3 regions of the Arthrobacter sp. ZGTC212 genome follow, and region 3 is predicted to be linked to each of the others. Evidence: predicted binding sites of a transcription regulator. Region 3 holds the regulator's gene; each other region holds the start of a gene.
The links. The regulator LexA, encoded in region 3, represses DNA repair genes until DNA is damaged. The targets are predictions, from matches to a motif close to TCGAACANNTGTTCGA.
Positions count from the first base shown of each region.

Region 1: the regulator LexA is predicted to act here: its motif matches at 1,120-1,135, upstream of CXQ89_RS08765 (HNH endonuclease signature motif containing protein).
Region 2: the regulator LexA is predicted to act here: its motif matches at 930-945, upstream of CXQ89_RS10935 (DUF6504 family protein).

Region 1 covers NZ_PJIJ01000002.1:438,964-441,224, forward strand. Annotated here, with positions in the region: gene CXQ89_RS08760 (DUF4334 domain-containing protein) at 1-707, opposite strand, end outside; gene CXQ89_RS08765 (HNH endonuclease signature motif containing protein) at 1,295-2,261, shown strand, end outside.
Region 2 covers NZ_PJIJ01000002.1:928,377-930,637, forward strand. Annotated here, with positions in the region: gene CXQ89_RS10930 (DNA polymerase III subunit alpha) at 1-525, opposite strand, end outside; gene CXQ89_RS10935 (DUF6504 family protein) at 538-849, opposite strand; gene CXQ89_RS10940 (MDR family MFS transporter) at 1,015-2,261, opposite strand, start outside.
Region 3 covers NZ_PJIJ01000003.1:700,897-703,157, forward strand. Annotated here, with positions in the region: gene CXQ89_RS15375 (ATP-dependent DNA helicase) at 1-300, shown strand, start outside; gene lexA (transcriptional repressor LexA) at 441-1,166, opposite strand; gene CXQ89_RS18450 (hypothetical protein) at 1,561-1,782, opposite strand; gene CXQ89_RS18975 (LysM peptidoglycan-binding domain-containing protein) at 1,875-2,153, shown strand.

The DNA.
Region 1 (2,261 bases), on a different contig from region 3:
AAGGCATCGTTGATTGGCAGGGAATCGTAGATCATGGTGGCTGAGACCACGCCGCGGTACTCCATCATGCGGAGTCTGGCCTTCGGCTGTGTCGTTCGGAGCAGGCGCAGCAACGGGCGGATGACGCGGCCGGCGGCCGGACGGCGCAGGACGGGGCCGAGCTTCAGGGCTGTCCGCAGCGGAACAAACCACGGATTCACCTCGAAGAGGTGACCGTCCCTGCCGCTGAAGACCAGCGGGTGTGCGGACTCGGGGCCCTCGAATCTCTTTCCCTGCCACCCGAAGCTGCCCAGAACGCCGTCGAGCGGATGACCGGTTGGCACTTCTGCTCCCTGCCATGAGCCGGTGAGTTCGTTGATGCCCACCGGCGGGAGGGAATCGAAAAACGCCAGGGCTTCGCTGGAGGTGGTTCCGGCGCTGAGGCCGTTCAAACCGGCCAGAGCTTGGGTGACGCCGTTGTTGGGACTGCTGCCGGTGGGGTTGCCGAGGCGGGCACCGGACAGCGGTGCATAGGCTTCCCACTGTCCACCGGCACTTCCGAGCTTTTCGGCATCGGAATTTGCGTCCTCATATCTGGAGGTGAAGGCTCGCGCGGCCGCAGGATTTGTTGCAGGCGCACTGCTGCGAATTGTGCGGCTCTTTCCCTTGCCGTTCTCGAACTTCACAACAAAGTCACTCCCCAGCTCTGCTGCAATTTGAGCGGCCAACGTTCTTCCCCGCTCCCCGTGGGCTCGGTCCTTACGCTGGGGTGCTGTCTTGTCACCGTCGGCTGTCGCATCCGTAAGCGAGGCGTAGTAGCGGGTTTCCCAAGCGGCCAGGTCCGCTTTGAGCTGTTCACTAAGCTGTGAGTCCCCGAAGTCGACGGGACCGCCAGGGAGCCAAACAGGAGATTCGGCCCATCCGGGAAACAGCCGGACGGGGATGGGAACGCGACGGTGGTCCACTGGGCCTTCTTCCATGCGACGGGTTTTCGACGTTAGGTGAAATGTACGTGAAAGGTACCTCAGGGCAAACGTTATGAAACCCGCGGCACTCAGTCCGGGCGCCAGAAAACCAGTACTTTTTCGAAGAAACTTGAGTAGGGCCGCCATCCAATTGTGCCGGGCCCAGAAGCTAAAATAGAACATATGTACTACTCGTGAAGACTGAACGGCACGGAGGCTCCAGATTGAAGACCGCAGTCATCCCAGGTCAGCCTCCCCTTGAAGGGAGGACTTCTGTCGGCAGCGCTCGCCTCTGCGGTCACGGCGGAGAGCAGGCTGTTGCCCCGGCTGTTGAGTCGGCGTCGGTGGAGGTGTTGGAGGCTGCTGAGCGGGTGCGGTTGATTGATGAGATTCGGTTGCTGGAGGAGTTGAAGTCCGCGGCTGCAGCGGCGCAGGCTCGGGCTGCGGCGGCGTTTGATGCCTCGACCCGCCGGGCGCAGGCCCGGGCGGGGCTGACGGCGGAGGAGTTGGGCCGGGGTGTGGGCGCGCAGATCGGGTTGGCCCGCCGGGAGTCCCCGCACCGGGGGAACCGGTTGCTGGGTTTGGCGAAGATCCTGACCACGGAAATGCCGCATACCCTGCACGCTTTGAGTGTGGGGGTGCTCAGTGAGTGGCGGGCGACATTGTTGGTGCGGGAGACGGCGTGCCTGTCCCGGCAGGACCGGGGCCGGGTGGACGAGGTGGTGGCCGGGAACCTGGCGGGGTTGGAGGCCCTGGGTGATCGGGCACTGATAGCCCGGGTGAGGTCGGTGGCGTACGGGTTGGATCCGCAGTCGGTGGTGAACCGAGCGGCGAAGGCGGTTGAGGGCCGGTATGTGTCGTGTCGTCCGGCGCCGGACACGATGACGTATTTGACGGGGTTGTTGCCGGTGGCCCAGGGGGTGGGGGTGTTCGCGGCGTTGTCGCGGGAAGCTGACCGGTTGCGTGCTGCCGGGGATTGCCGGGGCCGGGGTCAGATTATGGCCGATACGTTGGTGGAGCGGGTCACGGGGCAGGCGCGGGCGGAGGATGTGCGGGTGGAAGTGCAGTTGATCATGACGGACCGGGCGTTGCTGGCCGGGGTGCTGCCCGCGGGTGTCATGGATGCCGTTGTCATGGATTCCGGTGATCCGGACGCCGGTGCCCCGGACGCCGGTGCCCCGGATGCCGGTGTTCCTGATGGTTCGGAGCCGGCGGTGTTGGCAGGGTACGGGGTGGTGCCGGCGCAGTGGGCGCGGGATCTGATCCGCGGCAGCCAGCCGGATATTGGTTCGGGTTCCGATGCTGAAGGATTATCCG
Region 2 (2,261 bases), on a different contig from region 3:
CATGGCGGTGCCGACGTCGGAATGCGGTCCCACCAGGACGGTCAGGAGCGGCTCGTGATTAGTGTCACCGCCGGTTCCGGGGCCGCGGGCACCGGAGCCCTCACCGCCGTCGTCGCCCGCTGCCCGTGACGCCAGCTGCGCCATGGTCACCCCCACCGGTTTGCTGCCCTTGCGTGCCGCGGACGCTGAGGTGCCGGCGTGTGCATCGGAAATCAGCCGGCACAGCGCGCGGTAGCCGGCCCCCTGCCGACGGCCGCGGGCCAGGACCACAACTCTTCCGGTGACCGGCCGGGCACCGGAAGCATCCGGCTCCCCCAGCACCGCCAGATCCACCCCCACAATCGGATCAACGCCGGCGTCCATGCAGGCGCGCAGGTGCTTGACCGTTCCGAACAGCCCGTCACGGTCGGTGCAGGCGAGCGCGTCTGCACCGTCGGCCGCAGCGGCCTGCGCCATTTCCTCCGGCCAGGACACTCCGTAGTGGGCGCTGAAGGCGGTGGCGGCATGCAGATGGGTGAAGCTCATATCCGGCAGTTCCTAGGCGCTTTCCCGCAGGGCGTCATGGATACGGATCAGGCGCCAGCGGCCGGAGCTGATGTCATGCGAGAGATCCAGGGTGCGCAGCGGCGAACGCGGGGTCAGCCGGGCCTGTACCCGCCAGATCTCTGAATCCACCAGCCCCGGACCGCGCCCGCGTTCCGCCCGGGCTTCCTCATCCCACCAGTTCCGGCGCTCATACCAGCGCACGGGATCCGCTGCCACCTTGTAGGTGCGGCCGCTCCAGACAAGCCGAAGCGGCTGGCCGGCGGGTGAGCACACCACCTCTACCGCCTCACTGAAGACACCCATTCCAGCTTCCTCCCAGCCGCAGGCGTGCCCGCACCCAAGCCGTCGCGGCGGCCAAAATTGGTTTGTGGACAGCAACTAATTCGAACATATGTTCTAACAGTTTCCAGTGTACGGCCATCATCTGACAATCGGCACTCCCGCCGCCGGATTCCTCCGCGGACGCCCCTAAGCTTCCTCCCCCGCTTCCGTCCGGACCTCGGTGGACAGCGGCGTCTCCCGGATAAACAGGCACAGCACCAGGGCTACTGCGACAATGGGCACACTGAGCAGGAAGATCGGCGGCAGCGCGTGTCCAAAGGCCGCGCCGATGAAATCCTGCACCGGCGCCGGCAGACCGCGCAGCGTCGCCGGGCTCAGGGAATTGATGTCCCCGCCCACCGCTGCCCCCGCCCCCTGCGGCGCCGCGGCAATCTCATTGCCCAGGCGGTGGATGAAGATGGAGCCGAACAGCGCAATGCCAAAAGAGGCACCGATCTGCCGGAAATAGTTCGCCGCGGAAATTGCAGCCCCCATGTCCCTGCCGGGGACGCTGTTCTGCACAATCAGCACCAGGTTCTGCATCAGCATTCCAATGCCCAGGCCCATCACCAGCATCCCCAGCGCCGTGAAGCTGTACGGCGTGGTGTCGGAAATCCGGGACAGCAGCACCAGCCCCGCAATGATCACCGCGCAGCCCAGGATCGGATAGATCTTGTACTTTCCCGTGCGGGAAATCAGCTGGCCGGTGCCGATGGAGGTGAGCAGCAGCCCGCCCATCATCGGCAGCATCATCAGTCCGGATTCGGTGGCAGTGGCCCGGTTGACCATCTGCAGGAAGGTGGGCAGGTAGGAAATGGTGGAGAACATGGCGATGCCCACGGAGATGCCCACCAGCACGGGCAGCAGGAAGTTCCGGTTGCGGAACAGGCCCAGCGGCATGATCGGCTCCCGGGACTTCAGCTCCACCCGCACAAATGCCGCACCCGCAGCCAGGGTCAATGCGGCCAGAGCCAGGATCTGCGGACTTGACCAGGCATAGGTGGTGCCCGCCCACGTGGTGAGCATGATCAGGGCGGCGCTCGCAACGGCCAGCAAGGCAGCGCCGGCGTAGTCCAGCCGCGGGCGGGCTCCCTGGGGTTTGGCCAGGTGCAGGGAGGTGACGACGACGGCGAGCGCCACCGCTCCGATGGGCAGGTTGATGTAGAAGACCCACCGCCAGGACCAGGCATCGGTGATCCAGCCGCCCAGCAGCGGTCCGCACACGGAGGCAATTCCAAAGGCTGCTCCGATCAGTCCCATGTACTTGCCGCGCTCGCGCGGAGAGACGAGGTCTCCCAGGATGGCCTGCGCGCCGATCATCAGTCCGCCGCCGCCGAGGCCCTGCAGTGCACGGAAGCCGATCAGCTGACCCATGTCCTGCGCCAGCCCGGACA
Region 3 (2,261 bases):
GACCCGCTGATGACCGCCCGCACCCGAGCAGTGGCCAAGGCCGGAGGCAACGGGTTCATGTCCGTGGCGGCGACCCATGCCGCCGTGCGTCTGGCACAGGGCGCCGGGCGCCTGATTCGTGCGGCGGGGGACCGCGGTGTGGTGGCTGTCCTGGACTCCCGGCTGGCCACGGCCCGGTATGGGGGCTTCCTGCGCGCAGCGCTGCCGCCGTTCTGGTCCACCACGGACCGCTCCGTGGTGCTCTCGGTTTTGGGCCGGCTCGCAGAGCAGTCGGCAGCCGAGGAGCTGTCGGCGGGGTAGGCGGGCTGCGGACGTAACCCGCGGCACTCTGCGGCCCAGTGAGGCCGGGCAGCAAAGACATGGACAGGCAAATGGCGGCCGGAAGATTTCCGGCCGCCATTTGCGTGCTTTCCGTTGCAGGGATCCCGCCGGGACGTGGGCTAAAGAGCGCGCATCACCGAGACAACTTTGCCCATGATGACGGCGTGATCGCCCACAATGGGCTCGTACCGCGTGTTCTGCGGCAACAGCCAGGTGTGGCCGTTGCGCTGCCGGAAGGTCTTGACCGTGGCTTCATCGTCGAGGAGGGCAGCCACAATGTCACCGTTCTCAGCTGTCGGCTGGCGGCGCACAACCACCCAGTCACCGTCGCAGATGGCGGCATCAACCATGGAGTCTCCCGAAACCTTCAGCATGAAAAGGTCACCGTGTCCCACCAGCTGACGGGGCAGCGGCATGATGTCCTCCACCACCTGCTCCGCAAGGATGGGTCCGCCGGCAGCGATGCGGCCGACCAGCGGCACCATGGCTGTATCAACGGAGGTGGCAAGCTCGGTTACCGAGGCCAGTGCCGGGGTTGAGCCTGCGCCCTCTTCACGCTGGTCTGCGGTGTGCCCCGAAGCGCCGGCTGAAGGGCTGTTGTCCGTGCCGGAGCCGGGGCGTCCCGGCGCCTCTTCGGCTGCCGTACCGGAGGATCCGTCACGGAGCATCAGGGGAATGAGGATTTCCATGGCGCGGGGGCGCTTCGGATCACGGCGGATGTAGCCGAGCTTCTCCAGCTGCATGAGCTGGTGGGTCACGCTGGACAGGCTGGCCAGGCCAACCGTGTCGCCGATTTCGCGCATGGTGGGCGGATAGCCGTTGGTGCTCACGGACCGCTGAATCATCTCCAGGACGGTCTTCTGCCTGGGGGTGAGCCCCTTGGCGCGCGCACGGGTGCCTGTGGCAGCTGGTTTGTTGGTGCTGTCTTCGGAAGCAGTCCTGCGGGCCACGTCGGGTTCCCTTCGGGTCAGCTGGTCCCGGCAATGCCGGGGCTGGTCGGTAAATGTCTAATCGGTACAAGCCGGGACGTATTGGCCGTGCAAGCCGTTCCGGCGGTTATGTCAGAGGCAGCTGATTCAGTGATCCTGGGGAACCGCTCCGACGCCTGGGCTTCGAGTCGATCCGCAGAACCCGTTGAAGGTTCCCTCTTGTCCTCAACGTTAAGCGAGCAGTGCGGTGTTTTCAAACATTTGTTCGAGCGAGTCTCGACTTTATTAGTAGATAGGTGCTAGAAATAACTCAGCAGAAATCGAACATACTTTCGACAGCCGCCCTCAGCGGAGGTTCGGGTAAGTCGATCAGCTTCCAATCGTTCGAATATGGCTTCGGGTATTTTCCCGCAGCCATCGAACCGGAAAGGCGTTGCAATGACAACCCAAACAGTCCCGACAGCTCGAACAGCTGATTCAAGTCATCCAGCTGCTTCAATCCAGACAGCTGCTTCAGACACAGTTGCGTCAAGCACATCTCCCTCACAGCACCTCGATTCCCGGCCTTCAAATCCTTCCCTGCCGGTCAAGACGAACTCGCTGCACCTGACCCGCAGGGGCCGTTTGGTTTTCATCGGCCTCCCGCTGATGCTCGCCGCGGCGGCTGCGCTCATTGTGCTGGGCTTCTTCACCGCTCCCGCCATGGCCTCCAGCGGGGGGCCGGACGTGACAAGAACCGTCCAGGTCAGTGTGGCTGCGGGTGAGTCCCTGTGGGGCCTGGCACAGGAGTTCGCTCCTGAGCGTGACCCGCGGGATGTCATGGAAGACATCATGGAACTCAACAACCTGACTGAATCCCGCCTCATCGTTGGTGCTCAGCTTTACATCCCCGTTGAACGCTGAGTCCGCAACAACGCTGAGCCTGCAACAACGCTGAGCCCGCAACAACGCTGAGCCTGCAAAAACGCTGAGCCCGCAACAATGCTGAGCCCGCAACAATGCTGAGCCGCA